DNA from 3 places in the Brevibacillus schisleri genome. Region 2 is predicted to be linked to each of the others. Evidence: riboswitches for the same ligand, from Rfam matches in the RefSeq annotation. Region 2 holds a riboswitch; each other region holds the start of a gene.
The links. Region 2 has a riboswitch for S-adenosylmethionine ahead of ACUUHJ_RS16660 (ABC transporter permease). Riboswitches for the same ligand answer to the same signal wherever they lie in the genome.

Region 1: another riboswitch for S-adenosylmethionine. It lies ahead of ACUUHJ_RS20370 (aminotransferase class I/II-fold pyridoxal phosphate-dependent enzyme); the one in region 2 lies ahead of ACUUHJ_RS16660 (ABC transporter permease).
Region 3: another riboswitch for S-adenosylmethionine. It lies ahead of metK (methionine adenosyltransferase); the one in region 2 lies ahead of ACUUHJ_RS16660 (ABC transporter permease).

The regions. Positions count from the first base shown of each region.
Region 1 covers NZ_JBVNDM010000001.1:4,314,750-4,322,943, forward strand. Annotated here, with positions in the region: gene ACUUHJ_RS20340 (hypothetical protein) at 1-18, opposite strand, end outside; gene ACUUHJ_RS20345 (hypothetical protein) at 101-547, opposite strand; gene ACUUHJ_RS20350 (DinB family protein) at 687-1,163, shown strand; gene ACUUHJ_RS20355 (PhoH family protein) at 1,499-2,833, opposite strand; gene ACUUHJ_RS20360 (YhcN/YlaJ family sporulation lipoprotein) at 3,036-3,641, shown strand; gene ACUUHJ_RS20365 (trans-sulfuration enzyme family protein) at 3,665-4,852, opposite strand; gene ACUUHJ_RS20370 (aminotransferase class I/II-fold pyridoxal phosphate-dependent enzyme) at 4,849-6,012, opposite strand; SAM riboswitch class I at 6,107-6,226, opposite strand; gene ACUUHJ_RS20375 (pyridoxamine 5'-phosphate oxidase family protein) at 6,301-6,759, opposite strand; gene ACUUHJ_RS20380 (DUF5665 domain-containing protein) at 6,899-7,240, shown strand; gene ACUUHJ_RS20385 (hypothetical protein) at 7,250-8,194, opposite strand, start outside.
Region 2 covers NZ_JBVNDM010000001.1:3,562,445-3,570,638, forward strand. Annotated here, with positions in the region: gene ACUUHJ_RS16640 (peptide ABC transporter substrate-binding protein) at 1-1,247, opposite strand, end outside; gene ACUUHJ_RS16645 (ABC transporter ATP-binding protein) at 1,275-2,231, opposite strand; gene ACUUHJ_RS16650 (ABC transporter ATP-binding protein) at 2,224-3,246, opposite strand; gene ACUUHJ_RS16655 (ABC transporter permease) at 3,261-4,208, opposite strand; gene ACUUHJ_RS16660 (ABC transporter permease) at 4,213-5,145, opposite strand; SAM riboswitch class I at 5,255-5,359, opposite strand; gene ACUUHJ_RS16665 (sulfite exporter TauE/SafE family protein) at 5,481-6,275, opposite strand; gene ACUUHJ_RS16670 (MBL fold metallo-hydrolase) at 6,313-7,731, opposite strand; gene ACUUHJ_RS16675 (FAD/NAD(P)-binding oxidoreductase) at 7,850-8,194, opposite strand, start outside.
Region 3 covers NZ_JBVNDM010000001.1:6,086,642-6,094,835, reverse strand. Annotated here, with positions in the region: gene ACUUHJ_RS28950 (SLAP domain-containing protein) at 1-258, shown strand, start outside; gene ACUUHJ_RS28945 (S8 family peptidase) at 438-3,014, shown strand; SAM riboswitch class I at 3,076-3,177, shown strand; gene metK (methionine adenosyltransferase) at 3,311-4,516, shown strand; gene ACUUHJ_RS28935 (polysaccharide deacetylase family protein) at 4,665-5,681, shown strand; gene ACUUHJ_RS28930 (sensor histidine kinase) at 5,678-6,820, shown strand; gene ACUUHJ_RS28925 (response regulator) at 6,854-7,561, shown strand; gene ACUUHJ_RS28920 (glycosyltransferase family A protein) at 7,632-7,997, shown strand; gene ACUUHJ_RS28915 (competence protein ComFA) at 8,146-8,194, shown strand, end outside.

The DNA of each region.
Region 1 (8,194 bases), 750 kb from region 2:
CAAGCATTTCCCTATCATCCTTCTGTGCCCACCTTTGCTACCGCTCTTTTGGTTATCTTAGCGTATCCAGCAAGCATCGGGCAACTAGGGAGAGACGAGCTTATTCTCGTGTTCCGCTGACTTTACGGCGCGGTCGATTCGGAGGCAGATTGTTGTCTACCGATTGTTTGAAGCTCTCTAGTATTTTGAGGAGTGATGCAAAAAAAGGCGAGCCAAACACCGCAACAATCCCCCACATCCATGTTCCTAACTGCCACGAATTTTTTACATATGCGGATTCCGCCCCCGTTAAAATAAGGGCTGGGTCCAGACCTAGCATGCCAAAAATGACACCAGCAGCCAATACGGAAATGACCAAATTGAAAAATCGCTTGTAGTGCATCAATCGAGCGGCGTGATACTGATCCTCCCAGCAATTTTCTTTCGCCTCATAATCTGTCGCCAAAAAGGGAATGACTGATTTAAAAGCTTCTGTAACCCCTGCTGCCGCGCTGGACACCGCTGTTATATAAATCAAGAAAGAAATCGATGAATCCAACGTAACCATCATGCTTCCCTCCTTTTTACATATGTATGGGATTGGAGGGACAACTTGCAAATTTTTTTGCAGTTTGTATATTTCCCCTTTGTTGTTTATGCGGTAAGATGTGAAGTGCATGTAAATATAAGGAAGGGCAGGGATTGCAATGCAGGACTTTTCATTTGTATGGAATCAGTTCGACTTGATTCGCGGAATGTTTTTGGCGAGATTGACGGAAATAACCGAGGAAGAAGCAGATGTGGTTCCACTTGGCTTTAAAAACAACATTCGCTGGAATATTGGTCATATTCTTCTGACACAAGATTTCTTGCTCTTCGGACCAGAAGGAATGAAATGTCCTCCGCATTACGCTGCCATGTTCGCTCCAGGAACCAAACCTGCTGATTGGCAAAAAGAAGGTCCTTCCCTTGAAGCCTTGGCTGCCGAGCTAAAGGAACAACATGTACGTATCAAAGAAGAATTGCATTCCCGCTTGAATGATCCATTGCCAAAGCCGTTTGAACTAGGAGACAAAGGCACGATGCATACTTATGGGGAAATGATGGTCTTCACTCTTTTCCATGAAGGAATGCACATCGGATGTATTTCGTCATTGCGAAAAGCGATCGCAGCTGCTAAATAAGGGAAATCAGACAAAAACGCGGGGATTTTATCCGCGTTTTTCTTTTTGCCTGCCAAATCCTCAAAAAAATGAAAACCGCTCCATTGAGGAGCGGTCCTTGTCGAGCCCGAATTGCTTATGGGGTTCTACCGGTTATTCTCTTTGGCTCTTCAACCTCCATCGTAGAGAAAAGTAGCTAAAGGAATCGGTGTATTTCCATACGACTTTCGTCGATTGCTTGATCATGATTATCCACGGATCTTCGCCTCCTGCAAGGCATTTCGCCGTTTACTCACATGAATCATCGGGCTCGACAAATTTAGTATGACCTCCTCGTGATTTTTCATACATCCTCTTTACAACAAATCTGCGGCCAGCTGTGCAAGCACACTCCGTTCGCCTTTTTCCAACTGGATATGTCCAGCCAGCTTTTGATCTTTAAATACCTCTACCACGTAGGTTAAACCGTTATTGCTCTCATCGAGATACGGATGATCGATCTGCTCAGGATCACCCATTAGCACAATTTTCGAGCCGTCCCCCACCCTCGTCAGGATCGTCTTCACTTCATGCTTTGTCAAATTCTGCGCTTCATCAATGATAATAAATTGTTCAGGGATGGAGCGCCCCCGAATATACGTCAAAGCTTCCACCTGCAAACTCCCCATACCTGCCAAAATTTTATCCAGATCACCTGGGCGTTTCGTGTTAAATAAATATTCCAAATTATCATAAATCGGTTGCATCCACGGTCGAAGCTTTTCTTCTTTTTCGCCGGGCAAATAACCGATGTCTTTTCCAAGTGGAACGATAGGTCTTGCCACTAACAGTTTTTTGTATTTTTGCTGGTCTTCGATTTGCAGCAGGCCCGCTGCTAATGCCAGCAAGGTTTTTCCTGTACCGGCCTTACCGGTCATGGTTACTAAAGGAATATCATCTCGTAGCAGCAATTCGGTTGCCATCCGTTGCTGCACGTTACGGGCTCGGATGCCCCAAATCGGATCATCATCTGATACAAGCATTTCTAACATTTTTCCGTCTGGGTCGACCTTTCCAATCGCTGAAATGGATGGGTTGCATTCGTCCTTCAGCACTAAAAATTGATGAGGGTAAAAGCGATAGCGCGGAAAACAGGAGGCCAGCTGCAGCTTTTTTGTCGCATAGTAAGTCTTGATGATATCGGACGCTACCATCATCTTCTGATACCCCGGGTAAATACTGGAGAACTCCCCCACAACTCGATCCGAAAGAAAATCCTCTGCAGAAATATTCAATGCATCAGCCTTGACTCTCATGAGCGCATCCTTACTTACCAGAATGACTGGTCTTGGCTGTGGTTTTCCGTTCTCCTCCTCTTGTAAGTTTAGTGCAACCGCTAAAATCCGGTTGTCATTACTCATTTCCGTGAATTGTTTTTGAAGGCGGTGGAAAGAGGAATGATTCAGTTCCACTCGAAACAATCCACCTGTTTCAAGGGTAATGCCAGTGTGTAATTGCCCCAGCTCACGAAAGCTGTCAAAGAGCCGAGATACGTACCGAGCATTGCGGCCAATTTCATCCATGTACCGCTTTTTGGAATCGATTTCTTCCAATACGACAGCTGGTATGACGATTTCGTTGTCAGCGAAAGAAAACATCGCCCTTGGATCTTGCAGGAGTACGTTGGTGTCCAGTACGTAGATTTTCTTCAAAATCTCGCCTCCTATTACCCTTCTTATATACCCTATGCAATTTTTGGAGGGATGCTCAAGTGCGGCGACGTGATGTACTACAGTCTATGTTCAGGTAGACAGAGATAGACGACCCATTGGCAGAATGAAAATGGACAGCCCAGAACAAAATACTTGTAACCCTGCCCTCCTAACGAAGGAAGGCAATACTGGGAAAGGGAGAGTGCCTGTGAAACGGATCATGATCTACTGTCTCGGTTTTAGCTTGTTGCTTACAGCATGTACATCAGGCAATAAAACCCCAACGAATCAGGCTGCACAACAGCCGAAGCATGCCACTCATACTCAGCGTGTTCAGCAAACAGCTCCTCAGCCTGCTTATAATCAATCTTCCCAAGCCACCGCTGATCGTCTCGCCCAACTAGCAACACGTGTGAAAAGGGTGCACAGCGCTACGGCTGTGGTCTTAGGCAAATATGCGGTAGTCGGTATTACTGTGGATCCGAATCTGGATCGCCCAGAAGTTGGCGTCATTAAGTATACGGTTGCGGAAGCTCTGAAAGAAGACCCCCAAGGAGCGAATGCTGTCGTTACTGCAGACCCTGCCATCGTCCAGCGGTTACGGGAAATGAGAGATGATATTCGCCGTGGCCATCCTGTTGCCGGAATTACCGAAGAGTTGGCGGATATGGTAGGACGGATCATCCCCCAACTGCCACGCAGTGTGCAGCCTCGTGAAGAAACCCCTTCCCAAGTAAAAGAAAAACGCATGCACAAAGAGCCACAAGGACAAAACAAAATCAACGCAAATCGTACAGGAACACCATAAAGAAAAAGAGGTATCCCCCGGATTTAAGCCCGGGAGAATACCTCTTTTTCTTTATGGACTGGTGCTTCAGATGGCAAATGATCCAGTGCTTGCTTCAAATCCGCCACCAAGTCATCGAAATCCTCTAAACCAGCTGACAATCTAATCAAACCGTCTGTGATTCCCCTTGCAGCTCTTTCTTCAGCGGGCATCGCTGCGTGTGACATCGTAGCTGGATACGAGAGAATCGTTTCTACTGCCCCGAGGCTGACTGCCACAATCGGCAATTTGACGTGATCAAACAGCGCTTTTGCACGCTCACGGCTCCCTACATCAAAGGAAAGAACAGCCCCATGACCAGTCGCTTGTTGTGTTTGAATCAGGTGACCGGGGTGATCCGCCAGTCCCGTATAGTAAACTCGGCTTACCTGTGGATGCGTAGACAACCACTCAGCCAAGTCCGCGGCTGTCTTCGTACTCACATCCAGTCGGGCTTTCAATGTTTTGAGCCCACGCATCACGAGCCAGCAGTCCTGCACACCCAAAATCGCTCCCATACCATTCTGGATAAAGTAGAGCTGCTCCCCTAATGCAGCCTCCCTGGTCACGGCCAGACCAGCCACGACGTCGCTATGCCCTCCGATAAACTTCGTTGCACTATGAATGACCACATCTGCGCCAAGTTCCAATGGTCGCTGGTAATACGGGGTAAGGAACGTATTATCGACGATGACGAGCAGGCCGTGCTCTTTCGCGATACGAGAAACCGCTGCAATATCTGTCACCTTTAAGGTGGGATTGGAGGGGGTCTCCAGGTAAACCCCTTTCGTTGCCGGTGTAATGGCCGCACGAACGGCTTCTGTCTCTGTCGCATCCACGAACGTTACAGAGATGCCCATTCTCGACAATACCTTGGTCAAAAACCGAAACGTGCCACCGTATACATCTTCCGCCACTACAATATGATCTCCGGCAGAAAACAGCATGAAAACGCTGGAAATGGCAGCCATGCCAGATGAGAACGCGAAACCGCGTGCGCCTCCTTCCAGAGTCGCAATGCCTTCTTCCAAAGCCTGCCTGGTCGGATTGCCTGATCTGGCATAATCGAATGCACATGGCTGATCGATATCAGCCTGATGAAACGTAGAAGCTTGATAAATCGGAACCGACGACGCACCTGTGAACGGGTCAATGCAAGTGGAACCGTGGAGGAGCTTGGTGGCAAAATTCATCGTACACTCCCCCCTACGACCAAACTAGCATTCAAGGCCTGAAACAAATCGGCTACGACATCATCTGGATGCTCGATGCCAACCGACAGCCGCAACAAGCGATCACAAACACCGACATGGTCTCTGACTTCTTGCGGGATATCCGCATGAGTCTGCGTCGCCGGATACGTACACAATGACTCGACACCACCCAGGCTTTCGGCAAAGGACACGATTTGCAGATTTTGCAGGAACAATCCCACCTGCTCCACATCGCGTACGCGGAACGATACCATCCCACTATGCCCTGTCGCTTGATTCACCTGGATCTCATGTCCCGGATGCTCGGACAGACCCGGATAAAATACCTCCGCTACTGCCGGATGCTTACGCAGCTTTTCCGCTACAATCAAGGCATTGGATTGATGGCGCTCCATCCGCAATGCCAATGTTTTCATCCCGCGAATGAGAAGCCAGCAATCTTGCGGGCCGAGTACAGCACCGATTGAATTGTGCAAAAACCGGATTTTTTCCGACAACTCTTCTCCTCTTGTTACGATGAGTCCAGCCAACACATCGTTATGTCCTGCCAAATACTTGGTCGCACTATGTAAGACGATATCTGCACCAAGCTCTAGCGGGCGTTGACAATACGGGGTTAAGAATGTGTTGTCTACAATCGTCAAAAGACTGCGCTGCTTCGCCAAATGTGCTACTGCTCGAATATCGGTAATCTGCATGAGCGGATTGGTTGGTGTCTCGACGAAAATAGCCTTTGTGTCTGGGCGAATCGCATTTTTCAGTGCACCAATGTCACGCAAATCCACGTACGAAAACGTCAGACCGTAACGAGAGAGCACTTGCTCGAACAATCGATAGGTTCCCCCGTACAGATCGAGCGAAACAATCAGATGATCTCCTTTGGAAAACAAGCCCATGACGGTATGAACAGCAGCCATTCCCGAGGCGCAGGCGAATCCTGCATCTCCTGATTCCGCTATAGCGATGGTCTCCTCCAAAATGGTGCGAGTAGGATTAGCTGTGCGCGTATAGTCATAGCCAGTGCTCTGGCCCAAGGCAGGATGACGATAAGCCGTTGCATAGTAAACAGGAAAGCTCACCGCCCCTGTTTTTTCGTCTCTGCCTACTCCCGCCTGAATTAACTTTGTTTCCAATTTCATGTCTGTTTCTCTCCCTCCAATAGTGTACGAGGGCATCAAAAAAGCCCTCTTTCCTCTGAAAGAAGGCTTTGTTTACGTCACCGTAAGCAAATCCTTCTCATCTTTCAGAGTTTGATAACTCTGCAGGAATTAGCACCATTATCTCCCTGTTAAAATACAGGTGATTGGTTGCCGGGCATCATCGGGCCAGTCCCTCCGCCGCTCTGGATAAGAAGATTGCTATTCAATTCGATTGACCCTAATACTAATGGATCGGCAGGATTCTTGTCAACAATTTATTTCCACCCGTTAATTTGCATCCTTCAGGGCGGTCATCACTTGATTGTCCAGCTTTGCTGCTGCGTTTTTGTCATACGTCTTTTCATATTGTGGTTCTGCGGAAATACGGGAACCGTAAAACATAATATCGCGAACAGCCTCAATTTTGATCTCTACCATGGCCAGCTTGAGCGGAACACCTTCCAGGCGGTCTGTTTTAACGACAGCACGACCATTAATGGCGAAAGACGAGCCGGCACCGATCAAATGCAGGACAACCTGCGGTTCCTTCGCAATATTAGCCAAAATACGCGATCGATTATCCACGGCAAAACGAATCGTATCGGCGCTGACAGCAAACGTCCAGGACAAGGAACTGAGCGATGGTGCTCCTGACTCATGGTCTACTGTGCCCAAGGTAACAAAACGCTCTTTTTGCAAGAGCTTGAATAAATCTTCGGAAAGAGTTTGGGAAACAGTTTCAGCCATTTCAAAGCCTCCTATTCAAACGTTTTGTACGTTCATTTTACCCTTCGCATTGCTGATAGGCAAACGTTTCCTCTCCACCTTGATTCTGGTTGTCTTTTTCCCTAGACTGGTAGGTAACGATACCGATTGATGGAAGGGGATGGACAGCTTGACGCCTACAGATCGCCTCATGCAGCAAATTGACCAAGTACTTGAAGAGCTTCAGGAAGTTCGGAAGGTAAATGAGCGGATGCACAAAATTGCGATGTTCTTAGAAGATATCCGACTAGCAGATGTGATCCAAAATTACACAGCCCCGCGCAAGCTGCTCTGGATCAATTTCCTCGCAGGTCTTGCCCGGGGTCTGGGATTGACGATTGGTACTGCTATCGTTTTGGCTTTCCTCGGCTCCCTCTTGACGCAATTTCTTTCGATCCCTATTCTGGGGGATTACATCAGACAATTGGTGGAGTACGTCGAGACTTACAAGCAGCGGCCTTAATGATAGAGACTAGTCTCTGTCCTCGTCATGATCATCATCATCGTGATCGTCATTCCATTCCTTACCGTGCTTTTTCCAATAGCCATACGCATTGCCGTTGGGATGCTTATCTTTATGCTTCCCTTTTTCTTTTTTCTTTTTGTCATCATCATCGTCTTCATCGCCGTCTGTAGGCTTCACAGGCTCGCCAATGACCTTTGTGCTAAGTGCAACGTCAGCTTTCTTAATCAGCTTATCGTCTTCATACAATGCGAATTGAATCGATTTGGCACTAAAGGAATGATTCTTGTAAGACAACGTCAAAGAGAACTCACCTTTGTCATTTGGTTTAATCTCTTTTTTCTTCCCGTCAGGAGCGATCACAACCAGCTCAGCATCGTCCTTTTTGTTCCAGCCGCTTACTGTCCCCTTCACCTGGATGGACTTGGCGGCAGGATTGTTTACAGCAGTCGCCTTAATGACATATGCAGTCGCTTGATCCTTGTCAGGAGCGTTAACGATTTCTACCTGAACGGACTCGGAATCAACCTTCTTGCCGTCCTCGTAAACCTCGATCAAGGCTTTTTGATCTTTTGCTGCTTGTACATCCTTTACTGAAACCGTAAAGCTGCCTACGCCATCCCACAGCTTCTTCACGTTTGCGTCTTTTTTCACGCCATTATAGGTGACAGTTACTTTGTCTGCCCCCTGCTTGACAATTCCTTTTACTTTTAATTCCTTTTTCTTCGCATCCAATACAGACATAGTATGGATGATCATTTCCTGATCTTCTTCTGCTTTTGGAACGATCTTTACCTGTTCGCTATCGACCAGCTTGCTGCCTGCATAGGCACTTACGGTTACATACGGATCATAGGATGCATCCGGAGCTTCAAAGCTGACCGTAAAAGAGTGCTCGTTGGTCGGAACGACTTCAATGATGTCGGAATTCGGCTTTTTCACTACCACCTTGGT
Region 2 (8,194 bases):
GACACGCCCAAATTTTGCTTGAACATTTCTTGCAGGGCTTCGGCGATCTTCTTGTGGTTTTCCGCGGTGCTGTATTTCAGTGTAATCGGCGGCAGCTCTGTCCAGCCTTCCTCCTTCAAGCCTTCTGCCAGGAGCTGCTTCGCCTTGGCGGGATCAAACTGATAGTAAGGCGCTACTTCTTCGCGGAAGTCCTTACCCGAAGGAGTTTTCATCCCAAATGGCGTATAGCCGTACGCTGGAAGCTGGCCTCCCTTGGTCACGTTTTTCGTCAGGATGTCCCGGTCGATCGCGTAGGAAAAGGCCTGACGAATTTTCGCATTCGTAAACGGCTTTTCCTCTACGTTAAACGTGTACGTATAAATGCTGTAGTCCGGGAATGATTTGTACTCTTCTTTCTCTTTTTCCTGCTCAATCACGTCGATCGGCAGGGAATCAATTAGATCAAGCGCTCCTGTTTTGAACATCTGGTAGTAGGTGGTCGCTTCGTTTACCATCTTGAAGTGGACGGTGTCCATCGTTACTTTTTCTTTCTCCCAATAGCGCTGGCTTTTGGCAATCGTCAGTTGGCTATTGTGGTCCCAGCTCCCCACGGTGTACGGGCCATTGGTCACGATGCCTTTCGCTTCGGCCGCCCAGTTTTTGTCTGCATCCACGACTTTTTTGTTCACTGGCAGATAGGCGCGACTCATCATGATTTTCGGGAAATAGGTGATCGGGTCTTTCAGTCCAACGATGAGTCTTCGGTCATCCTTTGCCTTGATCTGAACGTCATCCACGCTGCCTTTGCCTGTGTTGTACGCCTCCGCGCCTTGTATGTAGTAGAGTGCGGATGGTTCATAGGCGGCAGTCTGTGGATTCAACACACGCTTCCAAGAGTATTCGTAGTCATGCGCCGTCACCGGATCGCCGTTCGACCATTTCATCTCGGGGCGCAGAGTAAACGTGTAGGTTTTGCCGTCGGGGGAGACTTCCACCTTTTCGGCTGCACCTTCGCTGATGTCCCCATTTTGGCTATATCGGTACAATCCTTCATATAGATGATCGATCACCCAGTACGATGTGGTATCGGAAGCGAATGCCGGGTCTAATGTGTACGGTTCGCCCCGCAGATTAGTGGTCATGACTTGTTTAATGGCTGTCCCCGTCTGTTGCTCGGAAGATGCAGCTGATTTATCGCTGCCGCACGCAGAAAGCGCAGGCACAGCGAGCGCCAGCAATGCAACAAAAGTAAGCAATCCCTTTTTCATGATGATTTCCTCCTTGTTCTCCTCTGTCTACTGTACAAGACGGCAAGCGATCCAGTGTCCGCGCCTCACCTCCTTCCAATCCGGTGCTGTTTCAGCGCAAACGCTTTGGGCAACCGGACATCTGGTGCGAAACGGACAACCGCTTGGCGGATGAATCGGGCTGGGTGGTTCTCCAGTCAGTACGATCTGCTCCCGCTCTTCACGCTGGGCTGGATGAGAGACGGGAATAGCCGAGATCAAGGCTTGCGTGTAAGGATGTAGCGGAGTGGCAAACAACTCCTCGCTCGGTGCCAGCTCCATCATCTGCCCCAGGTACATCACGCCGATCCGGTCGCTGATATGCTTCACCATCGACAGGTCATGGGCGATAAACAGATAGGTGATAGACCGCTCTGCCTGAAGATCAGCTAAAAGATTGACGATTTGCGCCTGAATGGACACATCCAGTGCGGAGATGGACTCGTCTGCCACGATAAAGCTGGGCTCCACCGCAAGCGCACGAGCAATTCCGATACGCTGTCGCTGTCCGCCGCTAAACTCATGCGGAAAGCGTTTTGCGTGGCTTGGGTGCAATCCTACGAGCTCCAGCAGCCGATAGATGCGTTCTTCTCGTTCTTTTCCTTTTGCCAATCCATAGGAGTCGATTCCTTCGGCGATGATGTCGCCTACCCGCAACCGCGGATTGAGTGAGGCCTGCGGATCCTGGAAGATCAGCTGCATGTGGCGGTTTGCTTCCCGTCGCTCACGTCGATCCATCCTGGCGATGTCTTTGCCTTGAAACAGGATGCGCCCTGCAGTAGCCGGGTACAGGCCTACGATCGTCCTGCCCAGCGTAGACTTGCCGCAGCCGCTTTCCCCAACGATTCCGAGCGTCTCCCCTCGCCTGATTTCAAAAGAGACGCGGTCAACAGCTCTAACCCGTTGGCCTTTGCCAATCTCAAACGATTTAGCGAGATTCTCCACTTCTACTAGGTTGTCACCCATATGTCTCCCTCCCTGCTACCATCCACGCTTCTGCTCCCCGGGCACGCGGGTCGTTCAGCCAGCAGCTCGCCTCATGCTGATTGAAAAACGAATTTGATTGCGGCATATGCTCCAGGCAAATTTCCATGGCAAACCGGCAACGGTCAGCGAATGGGCACCCGGCAGGTGGACGAAATAGATCCGGCGGTGTCCCTTCGATGGGAATCAATCGTTCTTTTTTACCTGCATCGAGACGTGGCACAGACTGCAACAGCCCTTGTGTGTATGGATGGCGCGGATTATCAAAAATCTCTCCCACCGGGCCGCTCTCCACCACTACACCTGCGTACATGACCGCTACATGATCGGCCACCTCTGCGACTACGCCCAGATCGTGGGTGATCAAAATGATCGAGGTGTGCAACTGCTCCTGCAATTCCTTCATCAGACGAAGGATCTGCGCCTGAATGGTCACGTCGAGCGCCGTCGTCGGTTCATCTGCGATAACCAACTGCGGTTGGCAGGCTAGCGCCATAGCGATTCCGACACGCTGCCGCATTCCTCCACTTAGCTCGTGCGGATATTGTTCAAATCGCCTCGCCGCCTCAGGAATACCTACCCTCTCCAGCAGTTTCAGCGTCTCTTCGTTTGCTTCCGTCTTCGTTTGCTTTCGATGTTTGATCAGCCCTTCCGCAATCTGTTGACCAATTTTCATCGTGGGGTTCAGCGAGGTCATCGGGTCCTGAAAGATCATACCGATCTGCGAGCCGCGAACCTGCTGCCATTCCAGCTTCCTCAGCCCAGTCAGTTCACGCCCGCGAAACCGAATGCTGCCGCCTTTTACCTGACCTGTTCGCGGTGGAATCATCCCCATCAATGCCCGAGCCGTCACACTTTTTCCGCAGCCGCTTTCCCCCACAATCGCCAGCGTCTCTCCCTCCTTCACAGAAAAGGAAACCCCTCTTACTGCCCGCACCTCTCCACCGTACGTGCGAAAGGAGACGCGTAGCTGATCTACTTCCAATAAAGGCTTCATAATGTACTCCCCCCTCATTTCCTGATCCGTGGGTCCAGTGCATCCTGCAAACCGTCCCCAAGTGCATTGCAAGCGAACATCGTAAGCGAAATCATGAATCCCGGAAAAAACAGACGCCACCACTGTCCGCTCAGCATAACCGCCAGCGCGTCGTTGGCCATGGTTCCCCAGCTGGCTGTTGGCGCTTGCACACCCAGCCCAAGAAAGCTGAGAAATGATTCGGCGAAAATCGCGTGCGGGATCGTAAAGGTCAGGTTGACGATGATGACGCCGATCGTATTCGGCAGCAGATGTTTGATGATGATTTTGGTATGTGAGGTGCCCAGCTTTTCTGCGGCCAGCACAAACTCCTGCCGCTTGATCTGCATGATTTGCCCTCTGACCAGACGCGCCATCCCCACCCAGCCGGTCAGAGATAGGGCAATAATGATTGTTGCGAGTCCAGGCTCCAGAACCACCATCAGCAGGATTACCACCAGCAGATACGGAATGCTGTAAAGAATTTCGGCCAACCGCATCAGGATGTTGTCTACACGGTCGCCCAGCTTGTTCCTCCCTGCCATGTAACCGGATATCCCGCCGATGCATACACCAATCACGAGATCGATGGCTGCTGCCGCCACACCAATAAACAAAGAAATTTGTCCGCCTGCCCAGGTACGTGCCCACATGTCCCGCCCCAAGTCATCGGTTCCAAACCAGTGCTCGCCAGACAGTGGCAGATTTCCTTTGGTCAAAGACTGTTCATGTGGGCTGTGGGGAACGAGCAGCGGACCGATGATTGAGAGGGTCACCACTGCTGCGAGCAGGAAGAACCCGAGCATTGCCAGCTTGTTACTGGATACCCGCTGCAAAACCTCCTGCCAATACCCAAGACTCGGGCGCTCCCGAATTTCCTCTAAAAGCCGGCTTCGGTCGACTGGTCGAAACAGGGAATCCAGTTGTGTTGCCTGATTGGCCATAACGCTACTTCCCTCCACTCGTTAATCTGATGCGCGGGTCAATCACCCGATACAACAGGTCGATGATGTACAAAGTAAAAATGAGCACAAAGCTGTAAAACACAGTCGTTCCTAAAATAACGGGATAATCGCGGTTAAAAATGCTTTCCACGAAGTATTTGCCGAGCCCGGGAATCGCGAAAATCTTTTCCACCACAAAGGTTCCGGTCATCAGGTTGGCAAACAGCGGACCGATAAAGGTAAGAACAGGCAGGATGGCATTGCGCATCCCGTGTCTAACGACAATGGAAAAGGTGCCAAGCCCTTTGGCCTCTGCCGTGCTTATGTATTCCTGTTGCCAAACCTCAAGCATGCTGGCTCGTACAAAGCGGGCGATGATGGCGAGCGGACCGATAGCGAGAGCAAGTGTTGGAAGAATCGAGTGCTCCCAGCTCCCCCATGCAGCGACGGGTAAAAGCTCCCATTTAACGGCTAAATACTTGATCAACAGTGGCGCGAGAATAAAACTGGGGATGGAGATCCCGATGATGGCAGCAAACATAGACAAGAAATCCAAGGTCCGATTGTGATAGAGTGCCGCTACGATTCCCAGTGTGATTCCACCAATCAACGCTACCGTAAACGACTGGAGTCCCAGAACAGCCGATGCGGGAAATCCCTCTGCAATCAGTGTGTTCACATCCCTCGTCTTGGACTGGATAGAGGGCCCCAAGTCAAATTGCAGCAATCCTTTTAGATAGAGCAGGTATTGTACCGTGATTGGCTGATCGAGGTTGTACTCCGCTCGCATGTTCTTCACCACTTCTTCTGGAAGCATTTTGGCATCTGATGCGAATGGATCACCTGGAATCAGGTGCATGGTCACGAACGTTACCGTGACGATCATCCACAGCGTAACGATCATGAGAAAGCCACGCTTGACTGCATAATAAAGCACGTTGTTTCCTCCTTCAAATAATACAAAGTAAAACGATGTAAATACTACGGATTATAAATATAGAAAACCCCTCTCCGAAAAGAAGAGGGGCGATTGCACGTTTCCCACCTTCTCATCTCGCAGAATAACTCCGCAGGAATTAGCACCGTAAGGTCAATCAGACCAAGGTTGCCGGGTTTCATCGGGCCAGTCCCTCCACCACTCTCGATAAGAATGTTCTATGAAATTTAATTTTATTGTAAAATTCTTTTTATCTTATCATTTTACTCGGATATGTCAATGCTGTTCCATGACAATTGATTTTTCTTTATATTATTTGTGAAAAAAGTAAATCTTCATACACGTATGAATAGGAGGATGTCAGCCCAAATCTTAATCGTGGTGGCTAGGATCAACAAGGCAAGAATGGATTGGAGAATCCGCGTGCCCAAACGTTTACTGACCTTCGTACCGAGCGGCGCTGCCATGATGCTGGCGATTACCATGATCACGGATGGCCACAGCAATATGTCCCCTGCCATCCATTTCCCTATCGTCGATCCAATGGAAGATAGAAAAGTGATGGCAAGAGAGGACGCAATCGCAACTCTTGTCGGTATCTTGAGGATGATCAACATGATGGGAACCAAAATAAAAGCGCCCGCTGCCCCGACAATTCCGGAGGCACCTCCGACCATCAAAGCAGATAAGACAGCTGTTGGTTTATGAAAGAGAACCTCAGTTGTCTGTTCACGTTCGTCCACTCGCTTTTTTGGCAGGAACATCAAGATTACAGCAATCGTGGCCAGGATGGCGTAAACGATATTGACGGCATTTGCCGAAAGGAATTTTCCTCCATATCCTCCAAGCAAGCTCCCGACAATAATGGCACTTCCCATGTACACAACGAGCTGGTAATGAATAAGCTTATCTTTGCGCAGAGTCCAAACAGCAGCTAGGGTGGCAAAAAATACTTGGACGGCACTTATTCCGGATACTTCGTGAGCTGTGTAAGCAACGAATCCAAGGGCAGGCGGAATGTACAGAAGCATCGGATACTTGATGATGGAGCCCCCGATTCCAACGAGACCAGAGATGAACGATCCCACGAAACCGATAACAAACAGTGTGATCACTAGGTCGATAGTCATAGGCTCACCCTTTGCAGCAACTCGCTTTGATCTCGTTTTATCCTCGTTCTACCACTGGCAACCGGTCTATTTGCCATTGTAAGATTCCGCCGCTCAAATTCATTACATCCTTGAATCCGTTTGCTTTAAGAATGCTTGCGCCAATGGCGGATCGGGCACCGGAACGGCACTGTACGAGAAGCGGTTTATCGTGAGGAATCTCATCTTGCCGCATGGCGAGTGTACCGAGCATGATGTGCTGTGCATCCGGAATATGTCCTTCCTTCCACTCGGCCAAATTACGTACATCTACTACGTGAACCTCTCCCTTTTCCACCCGGTCTGCAATCTCCAGCGGTGTTACCTCTTCGATTGTCTCGAGCGAAGACCCTTCACTTTCCATTAGTTTGGTGCTGTCGATAAAGCCTGTGACATGATCAATCCCTACAGCACGCAAGGCTTGCAAAATCTCGTCCAGCTCATCTGGGGTAGTCAGAATCTGAACGGGGCGATCGTAATCGACAATCCAGCCTGCCCAGTTGGCAAATGACTTGTTAAAGGGAATATGAAGTGTTCCCGCCAGATGCCCCTTCGCAAATTTGTGGAAAGGACGCGTATCGATTATCTGTCCGTTTTCCAGTGATTCCTTTAGTGCTTCTAGCGAGTTGAACTCTTGAACAACAGGAAGTTCCTTGAGCAAGGCAGGGCCTTCCTTATTCACCCGTTTCATCACAGCAAAATACGTTGGAGGCTCTGGTTGTCCATCCAGGAGTGCCTGAACGAATTCCTCTTCACTCGTGTGTGACATCGCCCAGTTAAAGAGCTTTTCATAGCCGACGGTAGAAGACGGCACGGCCCCCAGTGCTTTCCCGCAAGCACTTCCTGCGCCATGAGCTGGCCATACCTGCATATAATCCGGCAGTTGCTTGAATTTTTGGAGGGACTGGAACATGGCTCTTGCACCTAACTCGGACGTCCCCTTCATTCCCGCCGCTTTCTCGAGCAAGTCCGGTCTGCCGATATCGCCGACAAAGACGAAATCTCCCGTGAAGATCCCAATAGGACGATCTGCATTCCCTCCAAGGTCTGTCAAAAGGAAGGAGATACTCTCAGGCGTATGGCCAGGGGTATGCATGACTTCAAAAAGCAAGTTTCCGATAAAAAAACGATCCCCATCGTGCACAAGCTGATGGTTCAAGCCTTTCACGTATTGATATTTCCAATCTTCATCGCCCTCATTGGATAAAAACAGCTTCGCTTGATGAACCGCGCCCAGTTCCCTGGCACCAGATACAAAATCAGCATGAATATGGGTTTCGGTGGCGGCTACAATGGTTACTCCCTCTGCTTTGACGACTTGAAAATAAGGAGCCAGATTACGGGCGGGATCGATCACAATCGCCTCCCCGTTTTTTTGGCAGCCGACTAGATAAGATGCATGGGCCAATTTCTCATCATAAAAGTAACGCAATAACATCGTGTATTCCTCCCTTAACCTGTCAATTATTTGTTTGATTTTTCCGCGAGTAACTCAAGCAGAAACCGGAATGATTCCAGATCGTGCAAAATGGATGTCCCTTCTCTAGAAAACTGCCTCACATCAATCCTTTTAGCATGCCATTCCAATAAAGGATGGGAAGCAGTTCTTTTTTCATCAGGTACATACTGAATCTTTCTTTAGATTGGTCAAAAGGAAAGGTTTCGCACGGCTTCAGGTTGTAATCAAATTCGGCGAGTACTAGCTTGTTGTACCCCGTTACGAGTGGGCAGGATGTATAACCGTCATACTTGGCAGCCAATGGATCACCATTGATCAGCGCGAGCAGGTTTTTCTCGACCACAGGCGCCTGTTTGCGAATAGCAGCTCCGGTTTTGGACGTGGGAAGATTCGTGCAATCGCCAATGCCGAAAATAGTGGGAAATCTCTTGTGCACAAGCGT
Region 3 (8,194 bases), 2.5 Mb from region 2:
GAGTTTACTGAAGTGCCGATTATCGTTCATGATAAGGATGGCGATACCGTAGCACGTGTACACTTTACCCTGGAAAACATGAAGGTAGAAGCAAATAGCCATCGTATATGGGCATTTGATATTCCGTTCTCCTCCATTAAAAAGGAAGAGGTAAATCTGGCGGAAGTTACTGCTTTTATTCCAAAAGCTCAGCAAAGAAAAAAAGAAAAAGCTCAGGTAGCACCTGAAGTGGAAGACAATAAAGGTTTGTTACAGTAAGGAGAAAACCCTTTTTGCCCATGGTGAAAAGGGTTTTGTACTTTTCTAACGTTCCAAATATTGGCTAATCAGGGTTGCATGTCTCCCTTTTCATCCGCTATGCTAGGACGAGAAGATAAATACCTGAATTCCTTTTAGACTGCTGATTTTGCAGGGGAGAGAAGGAAGGACTGTTTTACATGAAAAAATCAGTGAACATGTCAGTAGCGACTGCGATAAGTGTCGCACTACTGATGGCAAACAACCAAACAATCTACGCTGCAGCACCACCAGCATCGAATGACTACTATTTAAGTAACCAGCTTCATTTGAGTCAGATTAGAGCTCACCAGGCCTGGTCAGTCGTAAATAGTAATGAACAGATTATCATCGCGGTCCTAGACTCTGGTGCGGATTATAAGCATCCTGACTTGAAGGACAATCTTCTGCCGGGTGTGAATCTGGTCAATCCCGGGAGATCTGCCCAGGACGATAACGGACATGGAACAGAAGTAACTGGTGTACTGGCTGCTAGCGGGAATAACAGTATTGGTGTATCCGGTGTTTTGTGGAATGCCAAGATTTTGCCGATTAAAGTTTTGGCCAAAAATGGAGATACTACGGTGCAGACTCTTGCTAAGGGTATCAATACTGCCTTGGATCGTGGTGCCAAAGTCATTGTGATGTCTCTCAGCAGTATGTCCTACTCCAAAGAACTGGCGAATGCTGTGCAACGAGCGGAAAGAAGCGGAGCGGTTCTGATTGCAGCGAGTGGCAATGAGAGTAGCCGAGTGGCCTATCCGGCAGCTTATCCCACGGTGGTAGCAGTAGGGGCTGTAAGGAGTAACAATGAAGTGCTGTATCAAAGCAATACGGGACCTGAGCTTAACCTGGTAGCGCCAGGTTTCAATGTTTATACGACCAAGCTAGGGGGGAAATACGGTTCCTTTAGCGGTACTTCAGCAGCCGCACCACAAGTAGCGGGTGCAGCGGCTCTCATACTAGCTCGTCATCCCAAACTAAGTCCATTTGATGTAAGACAATTGCTTTATCAAACGGCTACGGACTTAGGGGAAAAGGGATGGGACCGGAAAACGGGCTACGGGTTGTTAAATGTCGACAAGGCAGTTCGGACGTCCTTATCCTATGACTTTTTGGAACCGAATAATCAGACGTACTCAGCAAAGGCGTTTCCGATCGAGTCTCAGATACGTGGAAATTTGGGACCAAAAGATACGATAGACTGGCTAAAGATGGACATCCCTTACGATGGGAAGGTCAGTTTTACAGCGTCAGTGACATCCGGTATTTCTTCCGCGATGGCAGCTACCTTTTACCCAGAGAATCGTCCGCCGATTACACAGTACTTCGGAAATGGGGATACGATAACTGTCCCGGTCAAAGCGGGGAAAATGAATATCCGGTTAATGCGTAACGGAGGGGTCAACAACGCTTTTACCTACGTGCTGACGAGTAAGTTTACCATCAATCCGGACCGTAACGAACCGAACGATACGCAAGAGACGGCAAGGCCGCTCGTAGGCAACGAAATCAGTGTAACAGGCAATTTTCACGATGAAGGGGATCAGGATTGGTTCTCCTACTATGTTCGTGAATATGGACATTTGGATGTCACTGTTAGTCCTGATAACAAGCGTGTCGATCTATTGCTGAGTATCGGTAAACAAGAGCTCGGTAAAAAGATGGTTGTCTGGGACCCTACTTACGATAATGGAACAAAAGACAATCCGACAGAGCGCGTCCAAAAAGAAGTGTCACCAGGCAAGTATTACATCCGTGTGAGTGAGTACAATCGCAATGCGGTGAATGGCGAGTATCAGTTAGATCTGGGATACACACCAGTAAAAAAAGATTTTAATGAGCCGAATGACACCTATCAAACAGCGTCTCCGTTAAGCGGTGGGACAGTGATGTCAGGCACGATACCGACAGCTACCGATTCCGATTGGTTCCAATTTACTGTGAATAGTGAATCGTATGTGACGTTCCGAGCGCCGTACATTCCTGTCGATAGCGGCTTTCGTTTCGCGCTCTACAGCGATCGAAACATGAACTATGCGCTTGCTTCGACGAATGAGGTAGCGGAGCTGTCTAAGCGAGGAAACGATATTATGGGTTTGCGTTTGCAGCCAGGAAAATATTATGTTCGCCTTAATAGTGGTACTTCGTTCAAATATGAATCGTACCGGCTCACGGTGACGCAGCAGAAATTGATAGCGGGTTATCGCGATATTTCGGACCACTGGGCGCGCTCAGAGATCGTCAGACTTAGCTCTCGCGATATTGTAAATGGGTTTAATGATGCGTCGTTCAAGCCGAACCAGGCAGTGACCCGTGCGGAGTTTGCGACGATGCTGCTTAAATCGATGCGTGCGACCGGTTCTAAGGTAGCGACTACCTACACAGGAAAAACGACCTTCCGGGATATGCCAAAGCGGCACTGGGCGTATCACAACCTAGGTGTAGCTTATCAATTGGGAATTTTGAAAGGGTACCCGAAGAATGAAATGAAGCCGGATCAGCCGATATCGCGTGCAGAGATGGCGGTAATGATCGCCCGGGCACGTAATGTGTTGATGTATAATCACAGTACCTCGAATTATCGGGATGTGCCAACGAGTCACTGGGCTTCTCCTGCCATCGAGGCTTTGACATCGAGAAATTGGGTTAATGGGTACGGTTCTTCCTTTAAACCGAATGGAAGAGCAACTCGCGCCGAGGTAGTGGTGGTACTTTCCAAAGCCTATCAATTATAAGTAAAATTTTTCCTATTGACATCTCTGAAAAAAACAATTATTCTATTATCCGTAATGGATACTCTTATCCAGAGCAGGCGGAGGGACTGGCCCTATGAAGCCCGGCAACCGAGCTAGAGCGGTGCTAACCAGCAGAACGGACATCTGTTCTGGCCGATAAGAGGATGAAGGAAGCAAAAAACGCTCAAACCTTTTCCTCCTAAAAATTGGAAAAGGTTTTTTATTTGCGTTTACGTAGATAAAATCCTAACTCGGCTACCACACTATTTGTATGAGGTCAAAGGAGGTATTTTCTCATGGCTTTGCAAAAAGGTCGTCGTCTGTTTACATCCGAATCTGTAACTGAAGGACATCCGGATAAAATTTGTGACCAAATTTCCGACTCCATCTTGGATGCGATCCTGTCCAAAGATCCAAACGCTCGCGTAGCTTGCGAAACTTCCGTAACTACTGGTTTGGTTCTCGTAGCAGGTGAAATCACTACAAACACTTATGTGGATATCCAAAAGCTCGTTCGTGAAACCATTCGTGAAATCGGCTATGACCGTGCGAAATTCGGTTTTGACGCTGACACTTGCGGTGTTATTACTGCAATTGGCGAGCAGTCCGCTGACATTGCACTTGGTGTAGACCAAGCATTGGAAGCGCGCGAAGGCAAAATGACTGATGCTGAGATCGAAGCAATTGGTGCTGGTGACCAAGGTTTGATGTTTGGTTTTGCTTGCAATGAAACACCTGAACTGATGCCACTTCCAATCAGCATGTCTCACCAATTGGCTCGTCGTCTGACTGAAGTACGTAAAAACGGAACACTTGCTTACCTCCGTCCTGACGGAAAAACACAAGTAACTGTTGAGTACGATGGCGACAAACCAGTTCGTATCGATACAATCGTTATTTCTACCCAACATGCTCCTGAAACAACTTTGGAGCAAATCAAGCAAGATCTGGTTGAACACGTAATCAAACCAGTTGTTCCAGCTGAACTGTTGGACGCTGAAACCAAATACTTCATCAACCCAACTGGCCGTTTCGTAATTGGCGGACCACAAGGGGATGCTGGCTTGACTGGCCGCAAAATCATCGTAGATACTTACGGCGGTTATGCTCGTCATGGCGGTGGTGCGTTCTCCGGTAAAGATCCGACGAAAGTTGACCGTTCCGGTGCTTACGCGGCTCGTTATGTAGCGAAAAACATCGTGGCTGCTGGCCTCGCAGACAAATGCGAAGTACAAGTTGCTTACGCAATTGGTGTAGCACAACCAGTTTCCATCGCAGTAGATACATTCGGCACAGGTACCATTTCCGAAGAAGCTCTGGTGAAATTGGTTCGCAAACACTTCGACCTGCGTCCTGCTGGTATCATCAAGCAGCTCGACCTGCGTCGTCCTATCTACAAACAAACAGCTGCATATGGCCACTTCGGACGCAATGACCTGAATGTTCCTTGGGAGCAAACAGACAAAGCAGAAGTTCTGAAGCAAGAGGCTGCTCAACTCTAATAATCGAAAGACATAAAAAGAGCCTGGTGTTGCTACTGGGCTCTTTTTCTTTTAGGAGCAGAGTCATCCAATTATTGGGTCAATTGTTGCACAGGAATTTGTATGACTGTGTCGAATCTCCTAGTGAGGAAGTAGAGGAGGGGTTTTTTTGCCGAACAGAAGGCTCTTCCTGATCGTGTTTCTTACTTTTTTGTTTTTTATAGTGGCTATTGGGTTCTTAGGCGAATCTTTTCTGGAAAAAAAGAATAAACAAGAAGTGCAACCTTTTCCCCAAGTGGATACGTCTATAAGCATAAGTGAGACAAAAAATGCTGAGCCAAACGTCACACCAACAGAAGAAGCAGTGGTTCAAACGAAAAAGTGGTATAACAATCAGGTTGTTGTTTTGACGTACCATCATGTCACGGATCAATCGAATCAGCGGTATGTCATAGCTCCTGATCAATTTGCCCGACACATGAAATTTTTGCATGATAATGACCTGAATCCGATTTCGCTGGAGGAGTTCCTGCGATTTATGGAGACGGGTACCTTACCGACTGAGAATGCTGTTTTGATTACGTTTGACGATGGGTATGAGAGTTACTACAAAGAAGCATTTCCGATCTTACGTACATACGGCTACCCTTCAGTGAACTTCGCGATTGCGGGGCGCTTAAGAGATGTAGCTGACCGAAAACGGGAGAATATGACGCCACCACTTACGCGTCAACAAGTTAACGAAATGATTCAATCGGGACTGGTTACAATCGGGTCCCATACGTACAGTCTGCATGAAGAGGAAGAAAGAAATGAGTGGGGCGATCTTGGCCCAGAAACAGCTCCGGTCTATCTGAAGGACTTGCATCGTTTAGAGGACGAAAAAGAGTACAGGGACCGCCTCTTTGTGGATTTTCGTATATCTCGCGTCAGCTTAAGCGATTGGATGAAGCAAGAGATCGAAGTCATCTCGTTGCCGTTTGGATACACAAGTCCAATTGTACTGGAGACAGCTCGTGAAGCTGGCTACCGCTATGTGTTTACATCTAATCGTGGATTCGTAAAACAGGGAACAGATCCGTTTGCTATTCCACGCAATGACATGGGACTGCGAGACGTAGAAGAAGAGCACCTCCAACAGTTGTTCACGAAGGCTAAAAATGAGTTTGAAGGAGAGCAATCATGAACAAAGCGATAGACATCAGCGTGCTGGACGGGGTGATCAAGCGAACGATTGAAACCGTAGAAACGAGTAAAACCCAAATATTTGATATAGCTGAAAACGCCAGACAGCAAGGTAACTCATTGAAGTTTGATTTACATGAACTTCGACAAGAGATTTCCAAAGTGATTCAAAAAGTCGATGCGCTTGAACTCGCGTATCGCAAATCGCGCAACAAGCTCGTCTTGGTCAGTCGTAATTTTCATATGTACACGGAGGAAGACATTCGGGTTGCGTATGAAGAGGCGAGCCGTATTCAGGTAGAACTGTCCATTTACCGTGAGCGGGAAAACAATTTGAAGCGCAGAAGAAATGATTTGGAGCGTCAACTGCGTACCTTGGAAGAAACGATCGTCCGAGCAGAAAAGCTGGTTTCTCAAATGGGCGTCGTGCTTGGTTACTTGACGGGTGACTTAAGCAAGATAGGCGAGGCACTGGAATCGGCTAAGCAGCATCAGTTGATGGGCTTAAAGGTAATCCAGGCTCAGGAAGAAGAGCGCAAGCGTGTCGCGCGCGAGATTCACGATGGGCCAGCTCAATCGATGGCGAATGTCGTACTGCGTTCGGAAATAGTAGAACGCATGCTGAAGAACGAACGCATTTTGGAAGCGCAAATGGAACTCCACGAGCTGAAGGAAATGGTACGCTTGAGCTTGGCGGATGTTCGACGTATTATTTTTGATTTGCGTCCGATGGCATTAGATGACTTAGGGCTAGTACCTACCTTGCAAAAATATATTCAAACATGCGAAGACCGTATTCAGTCTTCCATCGATCTGGTAGTATTCGGTGTGGAGCCTCCTTTGCGCAGTTCTGTAAAGGCGGCAATCTTCCGTTTGGTTCAGGAATGTCTGAACAATGTGGAGAAGCACGCAGGCGCTACGACCGTACAAGTGAAGCTGGAATTTGTACAAGATTCGTTAAGCCTTGTCGTCAAAGACGATGGGGTCGGATTCGATCTGGAAAAACGCATGGCGAATGGCAACTCTTTTGGACTCTTGGGAATGCGTGAGCGTGTACAGCTCTTAGAGGGCAGTGTCGAGCTGCAATCCGCTCCGGGAGAGGGAACCAAGGTTATATTCCAAATACCGATAAAATTGTGACGTGATACGTAAATAAGTACTGGGGGATGAACCATGGATAAGAGACAGCAAGAACTCCGCATTGTGATTGTGGATGACCATCAATTATTTCGCGAAGGCGTAAAGCGAATATTGGAAATGGAAGAAGATTTCAAGGTCGTCGGGGAAGGTGCGGACGGAGGAGAAGCCACAGTATTGGCGGAAGAGCACAAGCCGGATGTCTTGTTGATGGATATTAACATGCCAAACATAAATGGCGTTTCTGCTGCAGAAAATGTGATTTCGGTAAGCCCTTCTACTCGTGTGATTATGCTCTCGATTCATGATGATGAGGGATATGTGTATCGTACACTCCGAGCTGGAGCGTCTGGCTACTTGCTGAAGGAAATGGGAACGTCGGACCTCGTTGACGCTGTGCGTGTAGTGGCGAGTGGTGGTGCATACATACATCCGAAGGTGACGGGCAAGCTGATTGAAGAATTCCGTCGTCTGAGCGAGCAGGAAGGGACGGCAGAGCGTAGCTTCTCTGTAGATGAATCGCAAGCCATCGATCCAAAAGTGATCGAATCGCTTACCCGTCGTGAGCGGGAAGTATTGCAGCTGATGGCAGAAGGGAAAAGCAATCGTGCCATTGGGGAATTCCTGTTTATTAGTGAAAAGACGGTTAAAAATCACGTCAGCAGCATTTTGCAAAAACTCAATGTTCAAGACCGGACACAAGCTGTTGTCATCTCCATTAAAAACGGCTGGGTGAAATTGTAGGAAGCGCTTCCGATCTGCACTCTGTTCAAGCCGTGCGGCATACCTTGGTATAGGAGGAGGTATGACCGTGATGGAAGAGCTGATTGTATGGCTTTTGGCAGCATTTGGCTGCTCCTCTTTGTTGGTAATGATCGCGGAGCGCTGGACCAATCGGACGGATACCGCGAACGAGCTCCCGCATGAGCATTATCGGTTGCTGGTGCGCAATTCGGAACAGGTGCTAGAACGTGTAGTGAGGAGTCTGCTGTTTCGATCGTATTGGAGTGGCAGACCAATCCGAATTACCTTGATAGATGATGGGTCTGACGATGATACGAAACAGATGACAGCCGTCTTGAAACGTTATCCGTACGGATATTGTTTGGGTGACGTACAAGAGGAGATGGCGGCTGGAACCATCGTCATTGATCTGCGGGAGAATAAAGAGGGAGCATAAAAATTTGGTGAGCGTAAATATTACGAGCTGTCGAAAATAGATCGGCAGCTTTTTTATTTTTCTAGGTCCTGATTCTGGTTCGAAATTTATTTGCTGGACCAGTCTGTCTTTTTGCACACTAAGAGCAAGAAGGCGGAGGAGTGAGCGTATGCGTGAGTATTTGCTGTATATCAAAGCTTGCGGCGGATCAATACCAC